DNA from 2 places in the Bacillus sp. UNCCL81 genome. Region 1 is predicted to be linked to the other one. Evidence: riboswitches for the same ligand, from Rfam matches in the RefSeq annotation. Region 1 holds a riboswitch; the other holds the start of a gene.
What was found. A riboswitch is a leader RNA that binds a small molecule or an ion and turns the genes downstream of it on or off. The one in region 1 is predicted to bind thiamine pyrophosphate.
Positions count from the first base shown of each region.

Region 2: it holds a riboswitch for thiamine pyrophosphate, as region 1 does, so the genes downstream of both, thiC (phosphomethylpyrimidine synthase ThiC) here and thiT (energy-coupled thiamine transporter ThiT) in region 1, are expected to answer to the same signal.

Region 1 covers NZ_FOMF01000005.1:109,443-115,047, forward strand. The annotation lists gene BM319_RS12540 (WxLIP family cell surface protein) at 86-1,087, shown strand; gene BM319_RS12545 (WxL domain-containing protein) at 1,126-3,204, shown strand; gene thiT (energy-coupled thiamine transporter ThiT) at 3,360-3,941, opposite strand; TPP riboswitch at 4,161-4,265, opposite strand; gene BM319_RS12555 (low molecular weight protein-tyrosine-phosphatase) at 4,618-5,094, shown strand; gene BM319_RS12560 (hypothetical protein) at 5,108-5,605, shown strand, end outside.
Region 2 covers NZ_FOMF01000008.1:110,928-135,951, reverse strand. The annotation lists gene BM319_RS17565 (ABC transporter permease) at 1-318, shown strand, start outside; gene BM319_RS17560 (ABC transporter ATP-binding protein) at 318-1,001, shown strand; gene poxB (ubiquinone-dependent pyruvate dehydrogenase) at 1,225-2,961, opposite strand; gene BM319_RS17550 (MerR family transcriptional regulator) at 3,209-3,586, shown strand; gene BM319_RS17545 (acyl-CoA dehydrogenase family protein) at 3,618-5,282, shown strand; gene BM319_RS17540 (IclR family transcriptional regulator) at 5,502-6,233, opposite strand; gene BM319_RS17535 (MFS transporter) at 6,690-7,904, shown strand; gene BM319_RS17530 (acyl-CoA dehydrogenase family protein) at 8,074-9,285, shown strand; gene BM319_RS17525 (hypothetical protein) at 9,417-9,974, opposite strand; gene BM319_RS24785 (metal-sensing transcriptional repressor) at 10,093-10,392, shown strand; gene BM319_RS17520 (heavy metal translocating P-type ATPase) at 10,408-12,801, shown strand; gene BM319_RS17515 (cation transporter) at 12,815-13,015, shown strand; gene BM319_RS17510 (DUF8832 domain-containing protein) at 13,096-13,902, shown strand; gene BM319_RS17505 (ThiF family adenylyltransferase) at 14,139-15,146, opposite strand; gene BM319_RS17500 (thiazole synthase) at 15,143-15,910, opposite strand; gene thiS (sulfur carrier protein ThiS) at 15,913-16,116, opposite strand; gene thiO (glycine oxidase ThiO) at 16,143-17,234, opposite strand; gene BM319_RS17485 (thiamine phosphate synthase) at 17,218-17,832, opposite strand; TPP riboswitch at 17,920-18,029, opposite strand; TPP riboswitch at 18,264-18,379, shown strand; gene thiC (phosphomethylpyrimidine synthase ThiC) at 18,516-20,294, shown strand; gene BM319_RS17475 (small acid-soluble spore protein H) at 20,542-20,721, opposite strand; gene BM319_RS17470 (DoxX family membrane protein) at 21,153-21,686, shown strand; gene BM319_RS17465 (YjcZ family sporulation protein) at 21,743-21,874, opposite strand; gene BM319_RS17460 (hypothetical protein) at 22,047-22,307, opposite strand; gene bcaP (branched-chain amino acid transporter BcaP) at 22,455-23,861, opposite strand; gene BM319_RS17450 (H-type small acid-soluble spore protein) at 24,284-24,463, opposite strand; gene BM319_RS17445 (LacI family DNA-binding transcriptional regulator) at 24,801-25,024, shown strand, end outside.

The sequences.
Region 1 (5,605 bases):
ACATATTTAACTGTAAGTTCAATAAAATAACAGTTACCTAAACTGCATGAAATTTTTTAGTCAAAATCAAAAAAAGGAGCTATCTATGAATGTACTAAAAAAATTTATGATTATTTTATTTCTAATTAATATTAATAATTTTCATGCAAGTGCAGCTGAGATGAATTTTGCCGTATCGCCTGTTATTCCAACTAATCAAATTGATCAAAGCAAAACTTATTTTGATTTGAAAATGAAGCCAGGCCAAAAACAGATCTTGAAAGTTCAAATAAAAAATAATACTGATAAAAATATAGTTGTTGAAGCAAAAGCTAATTCAGCGATTACAAATAGTAATGGAATTGCGGATTACAGTATTTCAAATCCAAAAGTAGACAATACGTTAGATATTCCTTTTACTAATATAGCTAAGGTAAAAAAAGAGACGAAAATTCAAGCAAAAAGTGAAGCAACAGTAGAGATTACGATTGAGATGCCTAAGCAGCAATTCGATGGTGTTATATTGGGTGGACTCCATTTTAGTGAGGAAGAAGACGGGGGACAAGCTAAAAAAGAAGATGGAAGCATTCAAATAAAAAATAAATATGCGTATGTTATTGGTGTTTTATTAAGAGAAACCGATAAAGTAATCAAGCCAGATTTAAAATTAAATGAAATTAAACCAACACAAATCAATGCACGCAATGTTGTAACTGCTAACTTACAAAATATAGAGCCAGCTATGCTAAAAAATTTGAGCGTAGATGCGAAAGTATATACGGAACAAGGGAAAAAAATCCTACATGAAACAAAAAAAGAGAATCTAAGGATGGCACCTAATTCAAACTTTGATTATGCAATTAGTTGGGATCGCCAAGCGTTTGAATCAGGTACTTACCGTTTAGAAATGAAAGCTACCGACGGAGAACAAACTTGGGATTGGACAAGAACATTTACCATAAGGGACAATACAGCCGAGAAACTTAACACTACTGCTGTAGACGTAGAAAGAGACTATTCAATTAGGTATCTCATTGGAGGGAGTCTATTTTTTTTACTGATTATATTTATATTCTTTTTGGTTAGACGTTCAAAGAAAAAAGATTGAAATAAATACTATATTTAAATTGGAGAGGAAGAAATAGATTGGTTAGAAAAAGAAAAATACTTTTTACAGCAACTGTTTTTGCTTCTATTTTTGGAGTGATAGTAAGTGGTATTCTACCAAAATCAGCCGAATTACAAGGGATGTTCAAAAATAATATTGTTGAAGCAGCAACACTTCCAAATTTAGTAGAAAACCCTACATTTAATTTAGATCATCAAACCACAACTATTCCATTCTGGGCATTTACGGGGTATTTTAATGAGGGACAGCCTTCTGAACCCTATCTGTTTGATTTGGTAGAAGATAATGGTTGGTATAAAGTATCTGGTAGTCCTAAATCAAAAGCCTATGTTAAACCTTCTGGCGATGGAATTTTATTAAAACTATTGAACACTGCTTCATCTCAAGAGTATATAGCGATGAGACAACGAGTCAAAACAATTCCAGGAAAAACATATACTGTTAATTTGTCTTTTAAACTTATTGAAAATACTAATGACAAACTAAGATACGACTGGTTTGTAACTGACAGAGAAACATCTACCAATTTAACTGACAGAGGATTTAGAGAATACACAGGGCCTCAAGACGCAACCACTACTTTCACAGCGATGGGGAATGAATCTAATTTAGTTATTAGTTTCGATGATTATGTCCTAGGTCCTATTGATGGCTATTCAATCTTTAAAGTTGTAGATGTTTCTGTAACGTTATTAGATACAGAGGCACCAAAAATAACGGGTGCAAATGTGACCACTCCAGAAGGGTATACAGGTGGCACAGCATGGACCAATAAAAATACGTCGATTCATTTTACAGCAACTGACGATAATGGAATCGATCCAACAACATACGAAGTATCAACAGATAATGGTAACACATGGAGTACAAATGGTTTAAGTAATCGTACTATAACCGGAGTAGACTACACGGTTACAAACGAAGGTACAACTAATATTCAAATACGAGTAAAAGATGATTCTGGAAACCAAAGTAATCCAGGAACAGATACAGGTTCTAAGTTTACAGTTAGGATTGATAAAGAGGCACCTATTACCAACTATGTTGAAGGGGAATTATATAACAATATTACCGCAGAAAACATTACTTTTAGTGACACTCTAAGTGGGATAAACACAGCATTTTTAGATGGTATAAGTATTACTTCTGGGACAGTCAATCCACAAGATGGGGCTCATAACTTAGTGATTACTGATCATGCTGGTAATAAAAAGGATATTAGCTTTACGGTGGACAAAACAATTCTACCTCCAGAGGTGAACCCAATTAAAGATGTGAGTACAAGGATAACTGGAACTGCTGAACCGAATAGTACTGTAAATATAAAATTACAAGACAATTCGATTCTAACTACTACAGCCGGAGCAGATGGTTCATACACGGCAAATGTTACACCAAAGACATTGTATGCAGGAGATGTAGTGAGTGTAACAGCAACTGATGTAGCAGGGAATACGAGTACAGAAACAAATGTAACGGTAACAGCAGAATCAAAAATGCCAGTCGATCCAATGAATCCAACGAATCCTGTAATGCCAGTAAATCCAACAGATCCTGAAGACCCTCATGAACCAGGGACAAAGAGTGCATTAAGTATTGACTATGTATCAAACTTCCGTTTTGGCGAGCAGGAAATTTCAGGTCAAAACAAAGTTTATACTGCACAATTAGATCAAGTAAAGCAAGCTTCAAATGAATCGATTATTCAAGTACCAAATTTCATTCAAGTAACTGACCATCGTAGAACGAATACAGGATGGAAATTAACAGTTCAACAAAATGGCCAATTCAAGAGTGGGGTTAATGAGTTAACGGGTGCGGAATTAAAATTAACGAATCCATTTTTAAATTCAACCACTGCTGTTCAATATAAACCAGAAGCAAATACAGTCATATTAGATCCAAATGGAGCTCCACAAGATGTAGCTTTTGCAGATCAAGGTAAAGGTCTTGGAACGTGGACGATTGCATATGGACAGAATAAAACAGATGGTGCGACTAGTGTGGCACTTTTCGTACCAGGCGCGGCTTATAAAGTAGTTGGTGCACAATATAAGACGTCATTAACTTGGACATTAGCAGATACACCACTTTAAAATTATGTAAGAGTATTTCAATTAATGGAAAAAAATAACCTAAAAACAGAAGGCTTATAAATAAACGGAAATAGAATCCATTTGCGAATATAAAAAGAGAACCCCTTGAAGTAGGCAATAATTTCTACTTTAAGGGGTTTTCATTTCTTTTTAAATTAAGCTGCTTGATTTCGGTTCTTTTTAACATGAACAAGAACTGGTGCAGATGAAAGTAAAATGATTAATAGAACTGCACTTATAATAAAGGAAGGAACCATGTACCAAGCATTATATACTAATGAATAAAGTGAAACTGGAGTTCCTTTTGGAGCGTAAGAACCATAGAACACAATTCCAGCAATAAAATGGCAGATGAAACGAGCTAACGAGCCGATAAAAGTTCCTAAAATGATATAAGCTGCTGCACTTTTTTTATTACCATTTGCTAAACTATTTTTTATTTGTTTATAGACAAGACCAGCTAACCCGAGACTTGTAAATGCGACAATATAGTCTAAAAATACTTGGATTGGATGAACAAAATATAACTTAGTAACGATTTGTAGTGCTGCTAATAATAAGCCAGTAATTAAACCTTGTTTTAATCCCCAACGAAAAGCAATTAGAAAAACTGGAATCATTGATAATGATACAGAGCCACCTTGAGGTGCAGTAAATAATGGTAAAAAATCAAAAATGATTGCTAGTGCTGCACACATTGCTATTTCTGTCATTAATTGAATCTTTGATGTCTTCATATATATTTCCCCCCTTTATCTTGTGGACAACTTAAGTAGTGAAACATATTAATGATGTTTGGGCGAATAGTCGCACACATTTTGTAATGTCTAGTTCCAGCGCTTTTCCCTTTCTGGTGCCAGGGCAAAAACGAGCCGTTTCCACATTTCGAACTAGGGAGATTTCAGTAGGAATAAATAAAAAAAGCAATACTGGGTAGCATGATGATCCCGGCATTGCTTTTCATCGTGCCACATTCCTACGTTAGTACTAACTAACAGGTTCAGAGGGTAAGAATAGCTAATCTATTCACTCTCAGCCAAATGGCTCCCCTTGTGGTTTTAGCTTACATTTAGTTGTCTTTACTAAATATAGTCAAGGTCATTTAAAAATACAATTAATTTATCTTTAAAAATTTAAAAATATTTAGCGATTGTTAATGGAATCTGTGTAAGATTTGCGAAAAACATTAACAGAGTTAACTTTTTAGATAATCATTAAAATTATTTTTAAAAAATGAGTGTAATCATAGCTATTATGTAAAAAATAAGCATTATAACTTTTATCTTATTTATACTGGTCATAAATTATTCACAATGGCTTGCTTTTCATTTTAAAATTTACCGTGTAGAATGAATACGAAAGAAACAGCTAAATTTTGGCAGAAAGTGTAAATAATTTGAAGGAGACATTGAGATGATTCAAGTATTATTTGTCTGTTTAGGTAACATTTGTCGATCGCCAATGGCTGAGGCTGTTTTTCGTCATTTAGTGACAGAAAAAGGGTTAGATAAACAATTTATGATAGACTCAGCTGGTACTGGAGATTGGCATTTAGGTCACCCTCCTCATAAGGGAACACAAGGTTTATTGGGTGAAAAAGGTATAACTTGCGAAGGTATGAAAGCTCGAAAAGTGACAGAAAATGACTTTAAATATTTTAGTTATATTGTTGCTATGGATGCACAGAATAAAGAGGATTTAATGAATTTAGCAAGAAATAATTGTATAGGAGAGATTTCACTACTTTCAGATTATGTTCCAGCATCAATGTGGAAGGAAGTGCCTGATCCATATTATACGGGTAATTTTAATGAAGTATATGACATCATTACAGAAGGATGCTCTCATTTACTTCAGCATATTTTAAAGCAACACCAATTAACAGTTTAGAGGAGGATGTAGAATGTCAAAACGTAACAAAGCTTTACGCAATATTCTAGTCGGAGTCGCAATTGGTGCAGGAGTTACTCTACTTAACAAGGAAAATCGTGAGAAAATCTCACGTAAAGGAAGAAGCGTAACAAACAAATTAAATCAAATTAAAGAAGATCCAGAAATCGTAAAAGGTGCTGTTCGAAATCAATTGAGAGTAGTACAAAGCTCAGTTGAGAAATTAGAAGGCAATGTACAGCTTGTAAAAGATAAATGGATCGAAATTAAAGATTCAACATTAAATAAGTTTGATAAAGGCTCTTCTAAAGTATCAGAAAAAGCAGTTGAAGCTGTAGAAGCGAAAATTGAAGATTCAATCGATTTAGAAGAAGGTAAATCACAAATTTCAGCGACTTCACTAGAGGTACACCATGAAAATGAATCTTCTGAAACTGACGAGCAGTTAGAAGCTACTCTTGAAGGTATTGAAGATTTAACTGATGAAAATGCAGATGAAGTACAAGAGAAA
Region 2 (25,024 bases), on a different contig from region 1:
GTCTTTTTCTATATCATTACGATTCAAAAAATTAATCAATTTGGCGTGCTAAAAGCAATTGGTTCAAAAACTAGTTATTTAGCTAAAAATATTATTTTTCAAGTTTTAACACTTACACTGTTAAGTCTAATGATTAGTATTTCAATTACATTTGGATTATCTAAAGTATTACCAGCAAGCTTACCTTTTGTATTTGATACTCAGTTAATCATCGGAAGTTCATTATTATTCCTATTTGTAGCAATAGTCGGCTCGTTAATATCTTTATTAAAAGTAATAAAAATTGATGCGATTGAAGCAATAGGGAGGGCTTTTTAATGAGTAATAAACTAGTGTTAGATAATATTAGCAAAACATACAATGACGGAGATTCTTTAGCAACAACAGTATTAGACCAAGTTTCTATTCAAGTAAAAGCTGGCGAACTAGTAGCAGTTGTTGGTCCATCAGGCTCAGGTAAAAGTACCTTCCTTTCAATAGCAGGTGCCTTATTATCTCCTACTAGTGGGAGAATTTTAATAGATGATATTGAAATAAGTAATCTCCCAGCAAATAAATTGAATGAATTTAGATTATCTAAAATCGGATTCATTTTTCAAATGTCTAATTTAATTCCGTATTTAACAGTTAAGGATCAGCTTCTATTAATTGCCGAATTAGCTGGAATAAAAAACAAAATTGCCGAGAAGAAAGCTAACGAATTACTTGAACAATTAGGATTATCAAAGAGAATGAAAAACTATCCAGAAAATTTATCAGGAGGAGAGAGACAACGAGTAGCCATTGCAAGAGCACTAATGAATGATCCAGAAGTAATCTTTGCGGATGAACCTACAGCTAGTCTCGATTCTGAAAGAGGAAGATCAGTAGTTGAAATGCTATCTAGAGAAGTAAAGCAAAGACAAAAAGCTGCGATAATGGTTACTCATGATAAAAGGATGCTAGACTTGTGTGACCGTGTTGTTTATATTGAAAATGGAAAACTAACTGAACAAATTTAAAGAAAAGCCCGTTTTAAATGAACGGGTTCTTTTCAGATTGTTTATGTGTAAGTACTCTTAAAGATTGAGCTATTATAGTGAGTCATGAAGGTGTTATGAGTAAGTAAATTTGAAAATAGAGCTATTATAGTGACTCATGAAGCAGTTATGAGTAATAACTTTTTGATTTGCCAATTTCATAATAAACAATAAAGAACCCGTTCAAATCGAACGGGTTCTTTAATTATAGATGGAATCGATCTAAAAGATTCGTTTTAGCAAGATCAATTACATCACTTGCATGGCCATTTAATACAGCTTTTAATGTCCAAAGTGTAAATCCATGTGCTTGCTCAATACTTACTTTAGGAGGCATTGCAAGTTCTTGACGGTTTACTAAAACATCGATTAATGCCGGTCCATTGTGTTCAAACGCACGTTGTACAGCGGATTCTAAATCAGCAGGATCTTCTACACGAATTCCTTCAATCCCCATCGCTTGAGCTAATGATGCAAAATTAGGGTTTTCTAAAGTAGTACCAGTTTCTAGGTAACCAGCAGCTTTCATTTCTAATTCTACGAAACTTAGCGCGCTATTGTTAAATACAACTATTTTTACAGGTAATTTATGTTGATGGATTGTTAATAAGTCACCCAATAACATTGATAATCCACCATCTCCGCATAATGCGACTACTTGACGTCCAGGTTGGGAAACTTGAGCACCAATTGCTTGAGGCATGGCATTAGCCATAGTTCCATGATTAAATGACCCAAGTAATCTTCTTTTTCCATTCATTTGTAAATAGCGTGCAGACCATAATGTTGGCGTACCGACATCACATGTAAATATAGCATCTTCACTTGCAAGATCACTTACAATCTTTGTTAAATACTGAGGGTGGATCGGCGTGCGCCCTGGTTTTCCTACAGCAAATTTATCTAAATCTTCACGTACATTTTTGTATGCTGAAACATACTTTTCTAGATGGATTGAATCTTTTACATCAGTTAAGAGAGGTAGTAACTGACTAATTGTCTCTTTTACATCACCACATAGTCCATAAGTAAGTGCAGCTCGTCGACCTAGATGCTCAGCTCGAACATCTACTTGCAAAATAACTGCATCGTCCGGATAAAATTGTCGATAAGGAAAATCTGTTCCTAGCATCAATAAGACATCGCAATCCATGATGGCGTGATAACCTGATGAGTAGCCAATTAATCCGGTTAACCCTGCATTGTATGGGTTATCGTATTCTAAGAATTCTTTTCCCCTAAGTGCAATAACCATTGGAGATTTTAACTTTTCACAAAGAAGCATTAAATGAGAATGAGCACCTTCACAGCCTGCTCCGCAAAGTAATGTAACTTTCTTACCATCGTTAAGAAAGCCAGCTAGTTTTTCTAATTCAGGTTTCGATGGACTAATCAGTGGATTAGTTACGTGAATAACTTGTTCTGGAACAGTTTGTTGATCTTCTAAAGCAGCAATGTCACCAGGTAAAACAAGTACAGATACACCTTTTCTTGCGATTGCATGCTGCATAGCAATTGTTGCTAGACGAGGCATTTGTTCTGCTCTATACACCGTTTCACAGAAGTGACTGCATTCTTTAAATAATTGCTCGGGACGAGTTTGTTGAAAATACTCACTTCCAATTTCGATGCTTGGAATTTGAGCCGCAATCGCAAGTACAGGAATACGGCTTCGATGACAATCGTATAATCCATTAATTAGGTGAAGGTTACCTGGACCACTGCTTCCCGCACAAACTGCGATACTTCCACTCATTAGAGCATCTGAACCTGCAGCAAAAGCTGCAACTTCCTCATGTCGAACGCCGATCCATTCAATTCTTTTTGAGCTTTTAATTGAATCCAAAACAGCATTTAAAGAATCACCAACAATACCATAAATTCTAGTAACCCCTGCTTGAATCAATGAATCGATTAGTAAATCTGCAATTGTTTTCCTCATTGTAATCTCCTTCTAGTTCACCATGATGGAACTAATTCAATTTATTAAACCTTAGGCTACAGATAAAGTTATGTTTTGCAGAACATTAAAACGTTATACCAAAAAAAGGCAGGAAAAGTAGGAGGTATTGAGAATAAATACTTTAAAAAGTCTCTTATCCTCGAATTTTTTGTCGAAGGAATCTATCTTGAAACTTACGTTTACGTAAGATTTATAATGAATCTATAGCTAGAAGGAGGAGGGCATTTTGAAGTTTTATTCGATTCGAGAGATGACGAAGGAATTTAATACGACTCATAGAACCCTTAGATATTATGAAGAAATCGGATTATTAATGCCTACCTATACTGAAAGTGGTAGAAGAAAGTACTCCCAAAAAGATTGTACACGTCTTTATTTAATTCAAAGAGGTAAAAATTTAGGCTTTCATTTACAGGAAATAAAAGAAATGATTGATTTATTTATGATTGATCGAACAGGTGAAAAACAATTACAAAAAACAATTGAATATGGGAACCAGAAGATTAGAGAGTTAGATAAAAAAATAAACGATTTAATCCAATTAAAAGAAGAAATTATGAGGATTAAGAGCAATCTTGAGCGAAATTTATTTGAAATCGAATGAAATACTTCCGAAAAAGGATGTGGAAGGCTAAATGAATTTTTATAAAGAAGATCTTAATCTACAGATGATTTTAAGAAAATATTTTAATGAAGATTTTTTTACATGGGCTAATAGAGAACTAGAAGAATACGGAGAGCTTTGTGCGAATGAAATTGATCAACATGCAATCCACACTGACAGAGAAGGCCAACCCCGTTTAATCAAATATGATGCATATGGTAATGATATTTCACATGTTTGGGTAAATGAAGGTTACAAACAAACTGTAAAAGATACTTATAATAGAGGGATTGTTAGCTATATCCATAAGCCAATACCAGAGCTTGGTACTAAGGGGAATTATATTTATTCCTATGCCCAAGGTTATTTACTATCGCAGACTGAAGCTGGTTTTTATTGTCCGGTAACATTATCAATGGCTGCTACGTTTTTAGTTGAGAGATATGCAGATGAAGCATTAAAAGCAAAATATCTTCCTCATTTATTATCGACTGGGGAAACAGAATTATATGAAGGAGCGACTTTTTTAACCGAAAGACAGGGTGGTTCAGATGTTGGAGCCAATGTAGTGAAAGCAGTTAAGGAAGGAGACTACTATCGTATTTACGGAGAAAAATATTTTGCTAGCAATGCAGGTCAGTGTGGTATTACAACGATTTTAGCAAGAATTGAGGGAGCTCCTGCTGGGAGTAAGGGGTTAAGTTTATTTTTAGTTCCTTGGAAGAATGATGATGGTACAAATAACGGATTCACGATTAGGCGATTAAAAGATAAGCTAGGTGTAAGAGCTGTTCCATCAGGAGAAGTTGAGTTTAATGGAGCGAAAGCATTTCTAATCGGAGATCCTTCTAGAGGAATTAATTATATGATGGAAGCATTGAATCTATCTAGAATATGTAATGCTGTAGCATCAGTTGGAATAATGAGAAGAGCTTATGTAGAAGCGAAGAAATATGCAGAAAATAGGCCAGCATTTGGACAATTACTAACAAATTTTCCGATGATTCAAGAGACATTAGCAAAACTTGCATCGATTCAAGAAGTACAAACTAATGCAGTATTTAATTTAGTTGCTTTATATGATCGAGTAATCGGGAAAGAAAATGGAACAACTGAAGAACAAACATTAGTACGAATTTTAATTGCTATTTTAAAAATGCGTACAGCAGAAGAAGCAATTCATTTTTCTCATGAGGCGATTGAAATGCATGGAGGAAATGGTTATATTGAAGATTTTGTTACACCTCGACTTTTAAGAGATGCTCAAGTACTTACAGTCTGGGAAGGAACTGCCAATATTTTAGGTTTAGAGATTTTGAGACTGTTTAACAAAATGAATGGTTACAAAGCCTTTAAATTATTCATTGAAGAAAAATTATTAGATATACCTCAATCACTAGTAAATGAAGGTGAAATAATAAAGAAAAAGCTGGATGAATTACATGAAAATGTTCAGTATCTATTTACTTTAGATACTAATAAACAAACATATTATGCAAAGAAAATAGCAAATAAAATGGCAGATTTAGTAGAAGCGGTTACTGCTCTTGAAGATACAAAAGAGCATGTTCGAAAAGAGTATATTGCAAAAGTATTGATCCATGAACGATATTTTAAGGATGAAATTAATAAGGAACAAATTCATTTAAAGTATTTTGATGAAATTGTTAATTATAAAGTTTCGGTTAATAAATAATCTTAATATAAAAAAAAGGAACCCCTTACTCTGCGAATAAGGGGTTCCTTTTAATTCAATTTTAGTAAGTATAAATTGGCAGCGATGATGAGTACTCGCCGTAGTTGCCAATTTTAGTAATAAAGTATAAATGCCACGCTTTTGACTTCGCCTAAAAGGCCGTCAGTCGACAAGGTTTCTTTTTAATACACTATTTTGGTAGTTAGGTGAAAACTTATTTTAATATAACGATTTAGAAATAATTTCACTAGTTTTCAACAATAACGGTATATGTTGTTCCATTGATTTTTTATTCCAGCGAAAAAGAGGGCCTGAAATGGCTATGGCACCAATAACTTTACCTTTTGCACCGAATACAGGAGCAGATAATGCAGCTACATTCTCTGTAAGTTCTTCTTCATTAGTTGAGTAACCAGTTTTTACGATTGTTTCTAATTTCGCTTGAAGTATGTTTCTTTCTTCCTCGGATAGGAAACTTAATATTTGAGCTTTTATATCTTCACTTAGAAACGCTAAAATTACTCGTCCACTTGAACCTAGTTGAAGTGGTATTTTATTCCCAACTCCCGCTCTTCTGCTTATTTCCTGTTTACTTTCGTGTTCTACAACACATATCCGATCCATTCCCGTTAACATATATAAGCCTACAGTTTCCTCAGTTTCGTCCCGTAACTTCATTAAATGTGGATCAATTAAAGAAATAATAGGCACATCAGAAATTACTTTATTTGCATAATCAATAAATACCGTACCGAGTGAATATTTTTTAGAATTGAGATCCTGATAAACCATTCCCTCCAACTTTAAAGTCGTAAGTAGTCTATGAGTGATTGGAGGTGAAATATTAAGGTTTTCGCTGATATCTTTTATTCCTTGTGGCCCGTATGTTTCATTTAAATAGTTAATAATTTTTATTGCGCGTTGAACTGTTGACGAAATCTTTGAATTCATAAATATGTTCCCCCAAGCCAATTCCATTCCGATTTAGTTAATAAATACATTATATCATACTAATATAATTGGCCATACAGAGGTAAGGCGATAGTAGAATTGATCGATTTTAATTACCAAAAATATGAAGCAATTTCCAGTAAAAATTAATTGACCCTTAAGAAAATTATCTTTATATTCATAATAAAGGAATCTAAATTCCGATATTATGAATTAGTTAGTAAAGTTAGTATTGTAGGAAATGAAATAACAGATATTGCTTAATATTGGAATAGGTTTCCTAGATACGGGAAAACTTCCTTTACAATATGGAAATCAACGTCCGAATTTAATACATTATCAGAATTTTAAAACGAGTTATCGAGTTATTTTCTTTAGTGAAAAATTAATTCCATTCCCATGTAAAAGAAATCGAAAATAGAAGGTGTAAGAATAGGCAAAGAAGTGGTGTTAATGATGGAGAAGAATACATCTAATCGAACATGGACTGTAGTCTTTGTTACATGTTTTTTAAGTCTCTTGGTTGATGGTATGGACTTACAAATGCTTTCAATAACGATGCCAAGTTTGATGAAAGAGTTCAATATTGGAGCAGTGGATGCGGGACTAATTGCTACATGGTCTTTAGTAGGTATGGCAATTGGTGGAATTACTGGGGGATGGCTATCTGATCGTTTAGGCCGAGTAAGAATGGTTGCTTGGATGATGGTTCTATTCTCTGTCGGAACAGCGTTACTAGGGTTTGCTCAAACCTACGAACAATTTATTATTATTCGGCTTATTTCTGCCATCGGAATAGGAGCGGAATATACAATATGTACGATGTTGATGGCAGAATACGTACCTACAAAAAAGAGAACGACAATTCTAGGATCCTTACAAGCGGCTTATTCAGTTGGATATTTAGTGTCAGCATTATTAGCAGGCTCAATTTTACCTCAATACGGATGGAGACCACTTTACTTTATTGCGATTATACCTGTCGTATTGGCCGTTTACATTGGATTTAGGATTCCAGAGCCTAAAGGATGGACAGATAAAATACAAAAATTTCAAGAATCAAAGAAAAATGAATGGCTGGCAATCTTTAAAGATTCAAAAACAAGATCAATTTTTATATTATGGGTTATTACTGCAACCTTCTTGCAATTTGCCTATTACGGAGTAGGTACTTGGCTTCCTACATATATAGTAACTGATTTAGGTTTTGATTTTAAAAAGATGACAGGATACATTGTTGGAACTTATTTAGCAGCAATTTTAGGAAAAATCATTACAGGTTGGCTGGCAGACCGTTTTGGACGCCGCACAATGTTTATCATTGGAGGAGTGTCTACAGCAATTGTTTTACCAGTCGTTTATCTTTATCATTCACCGACTAATATTATTGTTTTACTTACAATATTAGGGTTTTTCTATGGAATGCCTTATGCAGTTAATGCAACATATATGAGCGAAAGTTTCCCTACTTCTATTCGCGGTACAGCGGTTGGAGGTTCCTATAATATTGGTAGAGTTGGGTCAGCAATCGCACCTTATGTTATTGGCATCATTGCAGAATCTCAGTCAATCGGATTCGGCTTAGCTACATTAGGAATTGCTTATATCATATCTGCACTTATTCCAGCATTGTTCATCCGAGAAAAAATGTATGATCCATTTGAAAATTAAAAAAACATAAATCAAAAAGAGAGCGCAAACAGTGTGCGTATTATATAAAATTCAAAAGCTGAAAAGCATTTATTGAAATTGAAAACCTCATTCTATTGATCAATAAGAGTACCTTGTAAGACGGTATATAAAAAGTAAAAAACAATTTGTAAAGAAGGAATTTGAAATGATGAATTTCTCACTAACGGAAGAGCAAGAATCAGTAAGAAAAATGGTACGTAAATTTGTTGATCGCGAAATTATTCCTTCTATTCAAGAATGGGATGAAAAAGGGCATTTTGAAAGAGGAATCTTGAAACGATTATCTAATTTAGAGTTAATGGGAGTTGGTATTCCGGAGAAATATGGCGGTGTCGGAATGGATTACAATACACTAGCGATTGTTTGTGACGAGTTAGAACGAGGTGATACTGCATTCAGGACAGCCTTATCAGTTCATACTGGCTTGAACAGTATGACTATATTACAGTGGGGCAATGAATCTCAAAAAGAAAAGTATCTAGTACCACAAGCGCGTGGTCAAAAGATCGGTGCATTTGGTTTAACAGAACCAAATACTGGATCGGATGTTGCTGCATTACAAACAACAGCGAGACGAGAAGGAAATAAATATGTTTTAAGTGGCTATAAGACATGGATTTCGCTTTGTGATGTAGCCGATCATTTCTTAATTTTTGCAAAAACGGATAAAGATAAGAACCATCACGGCATTAGCTGTTTCATAGTTGAACGAACGTTCCCGGGATTAACGACAAAAGCAATCAAAGGAAATTTAGGTATTCGTGCAGGGAATACTGGAGAAATGTTCCTAGAAGAAGTTCATGTACCGGCTGAAAATTTATTAGGCGAAGAGGGTGAAGGCTTCAAAATTGCAATGTCTGCTTTAGATCATGGCAGGTTTACTGTAGCAGCAGGTGCTTGTGGATTAATTAATGCATGCTTAGAAGAAAGTATTAAATATTGTCATGAACGTAAAACATTTGGTAAAGAAACAGAAAACCCCCAATTAGTACAGCAAATGATTGCCAAGATGTCTGCGAATCTAGAAATCTCTCGTCAAATTGTCTTTCGGGCAGGCTCTTTAAAAAATGAAGGGGAACGAAATACCCATGAAACATCGATTGCAAAATGGTTTGCATGTGATGCTGCGATTGAAGCAGCGAATGATGCGATTCAAATACACAGAGCATACGAATATTCGAATGAGTATTCGGTAGAAAGATTTCTAAGAAATGCAAAAGCACCTGATATATACGAGGCCACAAGAGAAATTCACACAATTACGGAAGCTGAATATACTTTAGGTTATCGTGAAGATAAACCAATTAGTAAAAAGCTTCCAACATGGCCATTTGTCGAGAGTTTAGAAACTAGTAAATAAATAATATTTTTTGTATCTTAAGATGTGAAAAAAGAACAGACTTGAAAAAGAAATCTTCATGTCTGTTCTTTTTTTTGCTTTCCTCTATGTTAATTATTTTCTACTTAATAATAGCACTAAAGTTGAATAAATCAGCTTTTTAAAAATTTAAGTGGATTTTGATCATAGTTTGAAAAAACAGTAGTTTCAAAATGAGTGAAAGAATAAAAAACAGTTACGATGAGCAGCAGGCTAGAAATAATAATTACTGGAAAGAATGATGATAGTAGTTTTGGGAATCGCTGACTTAAAAACATAGTAGAACAAAATATGGCCGAACAAGTTAATAATAATAAACAAATTAATAATAAAGCATGTGCTTCTGATATTGAAATCATAACGACGATCATGCTCCCCATCATACCGGCCATCATGCCAGTAAAGATCCCCTCAAGTAATGCAAGGAAATGTAATCGAAAGCCGATACATAATCCGATGAATGCAGATAAGCCCATCGAAATGAGTAAAGAATTGAAAAATTGTTGGTGATTTGAAAGTGTAATGAGCACACCTATTGTTAAACCAGTAGTCATACTGATCATCATCATATACATCATTTGATGCATCTGGTCATTTTTTGTTGGTTTGAGGTGGATCGAAATGATTGTGATAAAGAGCATAATGCTAATACATACCCAACTGGTGAACATATATGATACCCCCTAACTTTTCGCTTTATATCATCATATGGACAACTAAAAATAAATAGAATAAAAAATTGACACCTATACCCCCTATGAGTATATAATAATGGAGAGGTGATAAAAAATGGAAAATTGCCATGATGACCAAATGGTTCCAAGAAGTGAAGACGAAATTAATGATTTAATGAAGCGTCTTCGTAGAATAGAGGGCCAAGTAAGAGGAATTCAAAAAATGGTCGAAGAGGACCGATATTGTATAGATATTTTGACCCAAATTATGGCAGTTGAAGCTGCTATGAAAAAGGTAAGTTTTTCATTAATTGAAAGACATGCGAATCATTGCATGGTTAAGGCAGTTAAAGAAAATAATGGCGAAGAATCCGTAAACGAATTAATGGAGGTTATTAAGCGTTACGTAAAGTAAAGGGGGTTGATTAGAATGAATAATGCAAAGCAGTTAACCCTTGGTATAGAGGGTATGACCTGCGCCGCATGTGCAACCCGAATCGAAAAAAGCTTAAATCGAATGGATGGCTTGAATGCGAATGTGAATCTGGCATTAGAAAAAGCTACTATTGTCTATGATAACGGACAATATCAAACTTCTGATTTAATAGAAAAAATCCATTCGATTGGCTACGAGGTTGCAGTTGAAAAAATTACGTTAAATATTGAAGGAATGACATGTGCTGCTTGTTCAGCTCGAATTGAAAAAGTAATAGGGAAAATGGATGGAGTTGTTCAAATCAATGTTAATCTAGCTATGAATATAGCAACGATTTCATATTTACCTGAAGTACGTTCACTTCAATCGATAATCGATAAAATTAGTCATATCGGTTATGCAGCAGCTATAAAAGAAGAAAATGCAGTGAAAGAAAAAGATACAACAAAAAACAAACAGATTCAATTGATGATTTCAATCTTACTTTCACTTCCACTATTGTATTCGATGGTATCTCATCTTCCATTTAGTTCAAATATTTGGATGCCACATTTATTAATGAATCCATGGTTTCAATTATTGTTTGCAACTCCTGTTCAGTTTATTATAGGTTGGCATTTTTATGTAGGAGCTTTTAAAGCAATACGAAATTATAGTGCAAATATGGATGTGCTCGTCGTACTCGGAACTTCGGCAGCTTATTTTTATAGCTTAGCTGAGTCGATTAAGACAATAAATAATAGCTCGTATATGCCACATCTTTATTTTGAGACAAGTGCAGTATTAATAACATTAGTCTTACTTGGAAAATATTTTGAGCATATCGCGAAAGGGAAAACGACTGAAGCAATTTCAAAACTAATGGAATTACAAGCTAAGGAAGCAATTGTTTTAGAAAATGGAAATGAAGTTTATGTACCATTGGAAGCTGTAAAAGTTGGAGATCTACTACTTGTTAAACCAGGTGAGAAAATTCCAGTGGATGGTGTTATTGTTTCGGGAGTATCTACAGTTGATGAATCAATGATTACAGGTGAGTCTTTACCAGTTGATAAAAAGACTGATGATAAAGTTGTTGGAGCAACAGTTAATGGAAATGGTATTTTAACAATACGAGCTGAAAAGGTTGGTAAGGATACCGCATTAGCAAATATTGTGAAAATAGTTGAAGAGGCACAAGGTTCAAAAGCTCCAATTCAAAGATTAGCTGATCGAATTTCGAATATATTTGTTCCAATTGTAATTGGCATAGCCATATTGACCTTTATCATTTGGTTTTTTGTAGTCGATCCACAAAATTTACCTAAGTCAATTGAAGTAGCAATAGCTGTTTTAGTCATAGCATGTCCTTGTGCTTTAGGGCTTGCTACACCAACTTCGATTATGGTTGGAAGTGGAAAAGGTGCGGAAAATGGGATTTTATATAAAGGCGGAGAATTTTTAGAAACTACACAAAAAATTAATACAATCATTCTTGATAAAACAGGAACTGTTACAAAAGGAAAGCCTGAAGTAACAGATATCATTAATTTAAATCATCGGGATGATTTATTGAAGCTTGTTGCAAGTGTAGAGAAAATGTCAGAGCATCCTTTAGCACAAGCAATTGTTCAATACGCTCTTCAACAGGAATTGCAACTAACGGATCTTACAGAGTTTATTGCTATACCTGGACATGGTGTAGAAGCCTTGATTGAAAATAAAAAGGTATATATCGGTACTCGAAAGTTAATGAATGAAAAGAATATCGATTTTTCTCCAATTGAAGAACAATTAATCGTATTTGAATCTGCCGGGAAAACAGGAATGTTAGTAGCAATTGACGACAAGCTAGAAGGAATTATTGCTGTAGCCGATACAATTAAAGAATCTTCAAGAAATGCGATTAAAGCATTAAAGGATCTAAAAATACAAGTTTTTATGGTAACCGGTGATAATAAACACACAGCAAAAGCGATTGCAGATCAAGTTGGGATTGAAAATGTATTTGCTGAAGTTCTACCAGAGAAAAAAGCAGATATAGTAGCTGAACTACAAAAACAAGGGAAAATTGTTGCGATGGTTGGAGATGGGATTAATGATGCACCAGCTCTTGCGAAAGCTGATATTGGGATGGCAATTGGTACTGGTGCAGATGTAGCGATTGAAACAGCGGATGTTACGCTAGTAGGTGGCGACTTATCACATATTCCGAAAGCTATTAGCTTAAGTAAGAAAACAATGAATAATATTCGCCAAAATTTATTTTGGGCGCTATTTTATAACAGTTTAGGTATACCGATTGCAGCTTTAGGGCTGTTGCAGCCTTGGATTGCAGGTGCTGCCATGGCATTTAGCTCTGTATCGGTTGTCATAAATGCATTACGATTAAAACGCATAAAAATTTAGGAGGATTTAGAAAATGGAAACAATTTTAAAAGTAGAAGGTATGACATGTGGACACTGCAAAGCTGCAGTTATGAAAGCTGTAGAAGGAGTGTCTGGTACAAATAATATAATCGTAAGTTTGGAAAATAAAGAAGTAACTTTCAATACTTCAAACGCTGAAACAGTTGAGAAAGTGAAAGAGGCTATTGAAGATCAAGGTTACGATATCGTTTAAAAGTGATATCGAACAAATAAAAGGCGAACTATAGGTTCGCTTTTTATTTGGGAAAAATACTATATCGGGGAGAGAATTAGATGAAATACTTATTGTTGATACTTAGTTTTTTTACTGTTATAGGTTTAAGTGGTTGTGAAAGTAAGACACACGTAGGATCAACTCATCAAAATATGAATCATGAAACAAAAGAAAAAAAAGATACTACTCAAGTGAGCTTTTCATTTAATGGTACTCCAGAGAGTAATAATAAAGTAGATTTAAACATACAGGTTAATAGTTTAAAAGGTAAACCAGTTGATCAGTTTGAACTTGAACATGAAAAATTAATGCACCTGATCATTGTAAGTAAGGATTTATCTTTTTTTGACCATTTGCATCCACAATATAAAGGTAAAGGATTATTTACAGTAATACCGAACTTTCCAAATGGGGGTGAGTATAAGTTATTTACTGATTTTATCCCTAAGGGCTCAGATAAAAATGTAAAATCCAAATTAGTAAAGGTAACGGGGCAACCAGCAGGACCAGTATCACTAATACCAGATAAAGTATTAACAAAAGTAATCGATGGAAAAGAAATTACATTAAAATTTGATAAATTAACGACAGATCAAGAAGTTAAAATGACATATACGATCAAAGATGCTAAAACAAAAAAAGAGATTAATGATTTACAGCCTTATTTAGGTGCAGTTGGTCATGTAGTTGCGATTAGTGGCGACACTAATACATATTTACATGTGCACCCTATGAATGAAAAATCAAGCGGACCTGTTGCGGAATTCATGACGAGTTTTCCAAAAAAGGGATTATATAAAATATGGGGACAGTTTAAGCAAAATGGAAATGTGTTTATCGTACCATTTATAGTAGACGTACCATAAATTAAACAGAAAAAAGCAGGAAACTTTTAAAGTCTTCCTGCTTTTTTATTTAATCGCTTTATAAAATATTCGGCTTAATATCTGCTGGTCGACTATTGGTTTTATTTAAACCATCAGTCTTGCTAGCATCGTTAAGTGATAAGTATTTAGTTTGAGTCTAATTAATTTATAGAGATTTTATATAATTAGCCCTTTCAAAAACTAGTAAATTAGTAGTCTTTGAAAGGGTTTCTTTTTCAACCTAAAACTTTCCGATAGAGTTCCTTAGCAACAGATGGTTCCTTTGTACCGTGAATAATCGCTCGACCGTCTTTAAATAAAACAATGCGATGTTCTTCATAAGTACATGACAATAAATAAGGATTTACAATCAAATCATTTACTATCCCTTGTAATCTATCAGAAAGGTTAGTTAGTGTTGGAATTTTAGGAGATGATACTCTTAATTGAACTGCATCTCTTCCACATAAGACATATGACTTCATATGGTCATCATCTTTTAAAAATGGATAACTTCTTATAGGACCACATGTTGGACAGTTTTTATTTTTTAATTTTTCGATGTTTATATCAGACTTTTCATGCTTCCAAACATCAATCGATTGTAAGATTGGTAAGAGTTCATAGTTAGTAAGATATTGCATGGCATAGGTTACTTGGTAGGCAGCAATCATTTGCACAATTGGACTAATAACGCCTACTGTATCACAAGTCATATTTAAAGTTGGTATATGATTTAATAAACAGTTAAGGCATGGAGTTTTTCCTGGAATAATTGGAAACGAGAGGCCATAGCTTCCAACACACGCACCAAAAATAAAAGGAATGCCATGTTTAATTGCTGCATCATTTACTACCATTCTAGTTTCAAAATTATCTGTTGCATCTAGTATGATTGTTTGACCTTTAATCAACTCTTCAATATTAAGACTAGTAATATCTTTTATTAAACTAGTTATCGCTACTTCACTATTAATTTGTTGAAGTCGATTTTTAGCCGCAATTACTTTAGGGAGTTTATTTTTAGCATCTTCTTCCGTATAAAGAGATTGCCTTTGTAAATTAGTCCATTCAACGTAATCACGGTCAACAATTGTTATCTTTCCAATTCCCGCTCTTACAAGCATTTCTGCTATTGATGAGCCTAGTGCACCAACACCAATAATAATAGCACTGGCTTTTTGTAAGTGTGATTGACGATCTCTTCCTAAAAATAATTCTTGTTTTGCATAACGGTTTGTCAAGAATTCACCAACCCTGTGATTGGGCTACTAGCTTCACCATAATTTTTTTCTTCAATTCTTCCTGCCTCATAACCAAGTCTTCCTGCTTCAATAGCAAGTTTCATCGCAACTGCCATTTTTACAGGATCTTTTGCGTTAGAGACCGCAGTATTTAAAAGGACTCCATCAGCACCTAGCTCCATTGCAAAAGCTGCATCTTTTGGAGATCCGATTCCGGCATCTACTATAACAGGTACATTGGATTGCTCGATGATAAATCTAAGATTTAATGGATTAATAATTCCTTTTCCGGAACCGATTGGAGATGCACCTGGCATAATCGCATGGACACCAAGTTCTTCTAGTCTTCTTGCAAGCACAACATCATCGGAAGTATAAGGTAATACAATAAATCCTTCGTTTAATAACATTTCTGATGCCTTCAATGTTTCGATTGGATCAGGTAATAATGATTTATCACACCCAATTACTTCTACCTTGATCATATCGCATAAGCCTGACGCTTTTGCCAATCTTGCAATTCTAACTGCCTCTTCAGCAGTTTTTGCACCAGCTGTATTTGGCAATAATTTATATTTCGTTAGATCTAATTGTTCAAGAAAATTTGGTTGAGATTCCTCAAAAATATTCATTCTTCTAACAGCAAAAGTTAGTATCTCGGCTTCCGATACTTCAACAGCTTCTTTCTGGACTTCAAATGAAGGGTATTTTCCTGTTCCTAATAATAATCTTGAATGAAACGTATGATTTCCTACTTTTAACATGATTAGCCACCACCTACAAAATGTATTAATTCTACAGAATCTCCGTTAGAGAGATGAGTTAATGAATACTGTTCCTTATAAATAATTTCTTTATTAACCTCGACAATAACAATTCGGTTTTCTAATTGATATTTATTAAGCAGATCCTGAATTGTATAGGTATTGCTCGAAATATCGATATTCTTTCCATTTAATCTTATTTCCAAATGCATACACCTCCAAAGAGTTAAAATTAACGATTGATTTTAAATGCTTCGATCCAATTACGATTGACTTTCCGCTTAAGAATCAAATCTCGAATTAACTTTCCAGTTGCAGGTGCAAGCAATATTCCATTTCGAAAATGGCCAGTAGCAAATAAGATTTGATCTTCTTCTGGATGAGTTCCAATAAAGGGATTATAATCGAGAGTTCGCGGACGTAATCCTGCCCAAAATGAATCAATTTTCATGTCTTCAATGTCAGGAAGCATTTTTTTAGCGCTTTGTATTAATGACTCAATCCCCCCTAAGCTAGGGTTCTCATTCCATTCGTTGTCTACCATAGTAGCTCCGATGACAAGGCGACCGTCATTCCTTGGAACAATATATTTTTGTTCATGGAAAAGAGTATGTTTTAATGCAACCTTTTCACTTCTAACCGAGATGCATTCACCTTTAACGGGAATAATTTCGTGATGTAATCCAAGCTGTCCAAACAATGAATTACTCCAGACTCCACTTGCAACTACAATGGTTTTTGCTTCAAAATTGCCATTTGTTGTTTTAATTAAATAATGTGAATCATTTTTTTGAATCTGAAATACATGTGTATATTCAAAAATAGATGCACCTAAAATTTGAGCACCTTTGCAAAATGCGTTACAGACAGAAACAGGCAATACATTCACATCGTCTTCAATATAAGCTGCTCCAATTATGTTTGGATAAATGCCAGGTATCTGTTCTTTTAACTCTTCCTCGTTATACCAACGTGCCGAAGTTTGAGTGAGTAGGGGAGTTAATTGTTTTTTTTCTAAATCTGTATAAGCTAGTTTGAAAATGCCACCTTTTTTAAGTTCAATATCAATTCCACATAATTCCTTTAATTCTTCTTGAAGGTGAAAATAAGTTAATTGACTGTTTCTAGCAAAAGTAAAAAATGACTCAGAGTGATCCCACTCGGAATGGGCACCAAGCATTCCAGCAGCTGCCTTAGTTGTTTTCTGCCCAACTTGCTGTCCTTCAAGAACTGCGACATTAATGTTTTCTTTGGCCAGATAATAAGCAATGGAACAACCTATTATTCCACCACCAATTACGACAACATCAAATTTCTTGTTCATAAGTAAATTTACACCTTTCAAAATATTGCAACGCAGCTTCTAGGGGATTTCGGGCAGAAAATATACCAGACATTACAGCAATACCGTCAATGTCGTTCCTTTTTAGAACTTGTATATGTTCAGGTAATATTCCTCCGACCGCATAGATTGGTATGGTTAACGTTTTTTTCATTTCTGGAATTAGTTCAATTCCATTAGGTGTTAATCCATTTTTACACTCTGTTTCAAAACAATGACCGTACATAATATAGTCAGCTTGATCATTTTCTGCCTGTATTGCTTCAGTAAGTGTGTGAACTGATTTTCCTACTCGTAAATTAGGAAAATATTCTTTTACATCAACAAGTGGAAGACCATGTCCTGGCAAGTGAATATTTGTTAGGTTAGAGAAAATAGCTATATCTAATCGATCATTTAAAACAATTTTTTTCATATCTACTTTGTTCATTTTTAGTAGATTTAAGAGTGATATTAGCTCGATTGCCTTTTTCGATTTTTCGCGAATATGTACATAATCAACTGCATCGATTATTTGAATTATTTTTGTAGCAAGTACTTCCACTGTGTGCTGATCATCTGTAATTGCAATAAGTTCCATGTCCCAGCCACTTTCATTATCAAAATTTTTTCAACAAAAAAACCACTTCCCTAAAAAAAGAAAGTGGTTACATTGCACGCGAAAAAAGTATAAAATGCGCCACTTTCCTACGCAGGTACTAGCCTGTTCAGGTTTTGAGGGTTTAAAAGTAACTACTTTATTCTCAGCCCTTATCAAGGGATCCCCTAGTGATGAATATGTATGAAAATTAATCTTAGCATAGCATATAAAAAATAATATTCAATACTAAATTTATTTTTACTAGTCCAATTTATTACCAGAAATTGGGCTTGAAGTATAGTGAAATCAGTGTTTTTAGGGTGATAAAAAAACTAATAATTTTTTTAATTTGGAATTTCTGTAAAAATTTAGGGAAATAAAATCATTTACATTTTAAATTTGTGGGTTTATATTTAGGTGGAACAAGTTAATAGATTGACTAGGGGTGTCCAATTAGTTGGGCTGAGAGAGAAACGCGATCTTAGTTTCTTAACCCTCAGGACCTGATCTGGTTCATACCAGCGTGGGGAAGTTAGAAATTTCTCATTAATGATTACATAATTGTTAATGTAGTTTTACTAACATTTAGCCGGGTCTTAAATATAAGATTCCGGCTTTTTTCATGCTTTAAATGGATTGGATTTCGTCCTTTTTAAACTAATTAAAAAGGGGAATGAAATCAAATGAACAATTCTGTAAATGAAATGAATTTTTCCATCATGTCTAGTTTTTCAGGGAGTAAGAAGGTGTATGTTGAAGGATCTAGACCTGACATTAAGGTGCCAATGCGTGAGATTCAATTAAGTCCAACAACTGGCACTTTTGGCGAAGAAGAAAATGCTCCAGTTAGAGTATACGACACTAGCGGACCTTACACAGATTCAGCTAGCTCAGTTGATATTCGAATGGGACTTAAGGCGATTAGACAAAACTGGGTAATCGAACGAAATGATGTTGAAGAGTATGAAGGGCGTGAAATTAAGCCTGAAGATAATGGATATAGAAAAGAGTCAGATCAACATAATGTTGAGGTATTTAAAGGGTTAAAAAGAAAACCGTTACGTGCAAAAGATAATGGAAATATTACTCAAATGCATTATGCTCGTAAAGGGATTATTACACCTGAAATGGAATTTATTGCGATTCGAGAGAATGTTTCAGCTGAATTTGTTCGCGATGAAGTTGCAAAAGGAAGGGCTGTCATTCCATCGAATATTAATCACCCTGAAAGTGAGCCAATGATCATCGGTCGTAATTTTCATGTAAAAATAAACGCCAATATAGGTAATTCAGCGGTTACCTCTTCAATCGAAGAAGAAGTAGAAAAAATGACATGGGCTACTCGCTGGGGTGCGGATACGATGATGGATCTTTCAACTGGTAAGAATATTCATACAACACGTGAATGGATTATCCGAAATTCTCCAGTACCAGTAGGGACAGTTCCGATTTATCAGGCGCTTGAAAAGGTTAATGGAATTGCGGAAGACTTAAGCTGGGAAGTGTTTCGAGATACTCTAATTGAGCAAGCGGAACAAGGGGTAGACTATTTTACAATTCACGCGGGTGTATTATTACGTTATATCCCATTAACGGCAAAACGAGTGACAGGAATTGTATCTCGTGGTGGCTCTATTTTGGCTCAGTGGTGTTTAGCTCATCATAAAGAGAATTTTTTATATACTCATTTTGAAGAAATTTGTGAAATTATGAAGCGTTATGACGTAACATTCTCTTTAGGAGATGGACTGAGACCAGGTTCAATCGCCGATGCAAATGACGAAGCACAGTTTGCTGAGTTAGAAACTCTAGGTGAGTTAACGAAAATTGCATGGAAACACGATGTTCAAGTTATGATTGAAGGACCGGGACATGTACCAATGCACTTAATTAAAGAGAATATGGATAAACAATTAGAAATTTGTCAGGAAGCGCCATTTTATACATTAGGACCGTTAACGACTGATATTGCGCCTGGATACGATCACATTACATCAGCGATCGGTGCAGCAATGATTGGTTGGTTTGGTACTGCAATGCTTTGTTATGTAACTCCGAAAGAGCATTTAGGTCTTCCAAATAAAGAAGATGTAAGAGTAGGTGTTATTACATACAAAATAGCAGCGCATGCAGCTGACTTAGCAAAAGGCCACCCTGGTGCACAAAAAAGAGATGATGCACTTTCAAAAGCAAGATTTGAATTTAGATGGCGTGATCAGTTTAATCTTTCACTTGATCCGGAAAGAGCAATTGAATATCACGACGAAACATTACCTGCTGAAGGAGCTAAAACAGCGCATTTTTGTTCAATGTGTGGTCCAAAATTCTGTAGTATGAGAATCTCTCAAGATATTCGAGATATAGTAAAACAAGAAGAACTTCAGAATGATTCAATCATTGAAGAAGGAATGCAAGAAAAAGCACTTGAATTTAGAAAACAAGGCGGAGAAATCTATCAATAAGGGTGTGAGCCTTATATGAATAGGGTAGAAGAAATCATAAAAGAAATAAAGAATTTGGAAAGAAATATGAATCAGTTGAAAATTGAACTGAGCACAATTCAAAAAAACTGTGTACACGATTTCCAGAAGAAAGATACGATACAAGAATGCCTTAAATGCAATTTAATTGAAAGTTTAAGCTGGTAATAGGAATTAACAATGAAAAAACAAACCTCAAAACAAAGAGGTTTGTTTTTTTACTCGAGAATTAATGTTCCGACAAACTATTGATTGAAACTTCTTCCTCCCGATCTGGTTGACCAAGCGGATAGATTCTAGCAGTTTCATTTGTTTCATCAACATGTTGAATGTAAATTGGTACTCCATTATACGTCACATTTGCCATTTCAGGTGAAGAAGCAATCTCTTGAGCGCGTTGTTTATTCATAGTGAACCTCCTCTTAATTAAAAATAGAAACCTAACATATTATTAACCGTGGGGTGATTGGGTATTCATTTAAAATTTTTCTTAAAAAGCATGCCGCATTATAAAGACTTACGCTCTTAAATTTGAGAGAAGGTCTTTTTTTTATTGTTTTTTAAGAGAAATGCTGAAGGTAAAGAAATGAAGTAAAAGGGAATAGGAAGAATCAAGCAAAGAGGCCTTATATACAAATATTACCATTGAAAATGATTATCATTACTGCTACGATTGTAAACGGTAATTGATAATGATAACTATTTTCAATAAAATGCAAAGGAGGTGGAATTTATCGAGGATAATCAATTTTGAGAATTAAATATCAATTTTAAAAAAAACACATGATATTAGTGAGAATTTAGAATTTCTTACTATAAAGAATTGGAGAACTTATTTAAATGGAATTATTCATTCAGCAACTAAAAAATAATGCTTTTCAATGTTTATTTACTTTAATGCGAATTCTATTTGGAATTGGTTGGTTATTTGCTGGGGTTACGAAAATTACTGAGAAGCGTTGGTATAGTGAACCTGGGACTTTTATTAAAACCTATTTTATTTTGGCCATTGAAAAGCCAAATGTCCCTGAGTTTTATAAATATTTCATTCAACATTTTGCAATGAAGCATTACTTATTTTTTAATTACACGATTCCTGTAGTTCAAATTTTAATTGGCATTCTATTAATAATGGGTTTATTCATTCTTCCTTCTGTATTATTTTGTCTATTTATGCATATTAATTTCATTCTTTCAGGTAATATGAACTTAATAAGTTTAACCTTATATACAAGCGCTTTTGGAATTTTACTTTCTTTAAATCGAGTTTACGTGTTAAGTTTAGATCGTTACCTTGGAATAGAAAAACTGTTCGTCTTAAAAAGTTCAGTACATATCAATACAATTCATTCAAAGCAAGCTCAGGCTTCTTAATATATAATAAAAAAACTCCTGTTAAAATTTAACAGGAGTTTTATAGTTTTTAAAGATTACCAGTGATGTCCATATCCATATCCGTCATATCCAGACCAGCAAGCTGCTCCAACAATGATTAATAAAATAAATAGAACAACGATTAAAGCAAAACCGTTAAGATGGTGACCGTGATGTCCAGTACTCATACATGTGACCTCCTTCATACGATATTTAAGGGAAACTCCCTTAGGGTCATGTAACTAATTGAAAATTACAATTAGGAGAGGTGGATAATGTATCGTATGTTTTTTTGCCAACTATGAAACTAGTCTATAATGTAATTAGGCTTATACCTAGACGTAAGTTTTAATAAATGAATTATTTTTCCTTAGGAAGTGAAATTGCAGTTTCAACTACATAACCATTTTGAAACTTCACAGCAATTGTACCTAAATAAGTGTCAGTAGGCTGAAGTGTTTCGGTACAAGTAAAATAACGAATATGTACAACTTCTTTCGTATCTTTACTAATCTTTTGACAAGCAAGTAAATTACTTAGTCGTTTTAATGCAATCTCTCTTTTCACTCCAATAAGATCTTTTTTAATAAATGATTCATAATAATTTTTTAATGGGAACATTTTAACAGCTCCTGTTCTTCGAAAATAAAATTTCCTAAGTCGTATCATATCATAAAGTAAATCTGTTTTTGTAAAGTTTGTTGTTGTGGAAAATATGTAACTAACAAAAAAATCCCACTATAGGTTACTATAGTGGGATTTGCTTACTTATGCAGTTTGATTTGAATCCTTATCAAACTTATTTTTACCGTTTAGTTTAGAATTTTTATATCCGTATGTGCTATAAATTACTAAACCGATTACTAACCAAACTACGAAACCTTTCCAAGTAAATGATGAAAGTTGTAGCATTAAATATACACAGAATACAACAGCTAATACTGGTACTACAGGTACCCAAGGAGTTTTGAATCCTCGCTTTAAGTCTGGGCGAGTTTTTCTTAATACAAGAATACCAAGAGAAACAGCAGAGAAAGCGAATAGCGTACCGATATTTGTTAATTCAGCTAATTTGTTTAATGGAATTAAGCCAGCGAATAAAGCAACTAATCCGCCAGTTACCCAAGTGCTTGTTACAGGAACTGAAGTTTTCTTATTAACTTTTGATAATTTACCTGGTAATAAACCGTCTTTAGAGATTGCATAGAATAGACGAGTTTGTCCAAACATCATTACGATTAATACAGTTGTAATACCGATGATTGCGCCAAGTGAAATGAAACCAGCAGCCCAATCTTGGTGAATAAATGCTAGTGCAAAAGCAACAGGGTCTTTAACACCTAATTGATCAAACGGAACGATACCAGTAAGAATTAATGAAACGACAATATATAAGATTGTACAAATTGTTAAAGCTGAGATAATACCGATTGGTAAGTTACGTTGAGGGTTTTTAACTTCCTCAGCTGCAGTTGATACTGCATCAAATCCAAAGTAAGCAAATACTACTACTGCAGCACCAGCTGTTACCCCATGGAATCCCATTGGCATAAATGGAGTCCAGTTATGCGGTTGAACGTACCAAACACCAACAACGATGAAAAGTGCTACTACTGCTAATTTTACAATTACCATGATCGTGTTAAGTTTTGCAGATTCTCTAACACCTCTAGTAAGAATGAACGTTACAAGTAAAACAATAATTACTGCTGGTAAATCAATAAAAGTATGTTTAGATGGATCAAATGCACTTGTTAAAGCTGTTGGAAGGTTTACTCCAAAACCATGTAATAAACTTTGGAAATATCCAGACCATCCACTTGCTACTGCTGAAGATGCAAGTCCATACTCTAGTACCATATCCCAACCTAATATCCAAGCAATAACTTCACCAAAAGCAACATAACTATAAGTGTAAGCACTACCAGCCTCTGGAATCATAGAAGCAAATTCAGAGTAACAAAGTGCGGCGAATGTACAAGCTAAACCTGCGATAATAAATGAAAGAACAAGTGCTGGACCTGCATAATCAGCTGCTGCTACACCAGTTAAAACGAATATACCTGTACCGATGATGGCACCGATACCTAACATTGTAAGATCAAACGCCCCTAGAACTTGTTTAAGTGAACTAGGCGAACTGCTTGTAACCGATTTTTTTCGAAATAAATTCATATGAGCCTCCTCTAATCTTTTTTTGTAGTTTTTTAATCTTCTATTAAGAAAGTTTAGTATTTTCTAATTTGACCTTAAAAAATAGAAAATTCTGACAATTAGCTACGAAGTAATATTACAGTTTGTCTCCCTTAAGTGATTTTTATGATAACACACTTATAAAAATATTCAAACAATATTTCGACTTTTTTTTCAATTTTTTTAAAAATAAGTAGTAAATTAGACTTATTACCCAATACCTAGTCGTTTGGTAAAAATAAACTAGTTGATAGTTATGCCATAAGTAATACTGCACTCATAAAGCATTATATTCCTAAAGGTTTCAGATGAAATCAGACTAAATAGTTATATAATTGGGCTTTTTTCCCAAAAATGAAATAAACCTCCATAATAGAGGTTTATTTTCGGGTCTTTTTTATCATTTATTGTTCTTTTAAGTGACTTAATGATACTTCTTTATCATTTTGCGGTTGATCAAGAGGATAAATTCTTGCTGTCCCCTCATTTTTATTAACATGCTGAATATAAACAGGTACTCCATCGCATGTTACATTAATCATACCAGGTGCAGCTACGATTTCTAAGGCTCTTTCAGTATCCATCATAATACCTCCTTTAATTACTAACCTATTTTATTATTTACATAGTAAAGTTAGAGTATTCATGGAAAATAGGAGCTTTTTTAAAGGATTATGTAATATAGGACAAGGAGGGTAATTGTTGAAGCGATTGTTTTAAGTTTTGCCTGCATTACTTAACTCGTTTCTTTTCTTGTTGTATGATAGCAAAGAAAGCGAAAAATAAAATTGAACTACACATAAATAGTAAACAAAGTAAACCAAAAAGTATTTGCATATTCGTACCTCCTTTTTATGATTAGAACATCGTAAAGTATGGAACTAGTTTCAGAGCAAGAAAAAGTTTAGAAAAGGTGAGAAAATGTCTAATATTAAAGAAATTGCGAGGATTGCCGGCGTTTCGGTTACAACAGTCTCACGAGTTTTAAATGATGAACCATACGTTAGTGAGGAAAAAAGAAAAGCAGTTTTAAATGCAATTGAGTTAACAAATTATCAACGAAATCAAAATGCAGTCAATTTAAGTAAAGGAAAAACGAATCTAATTGGAGTGGTTATTCCGTTCTCGCAACATCCGTACTTTGG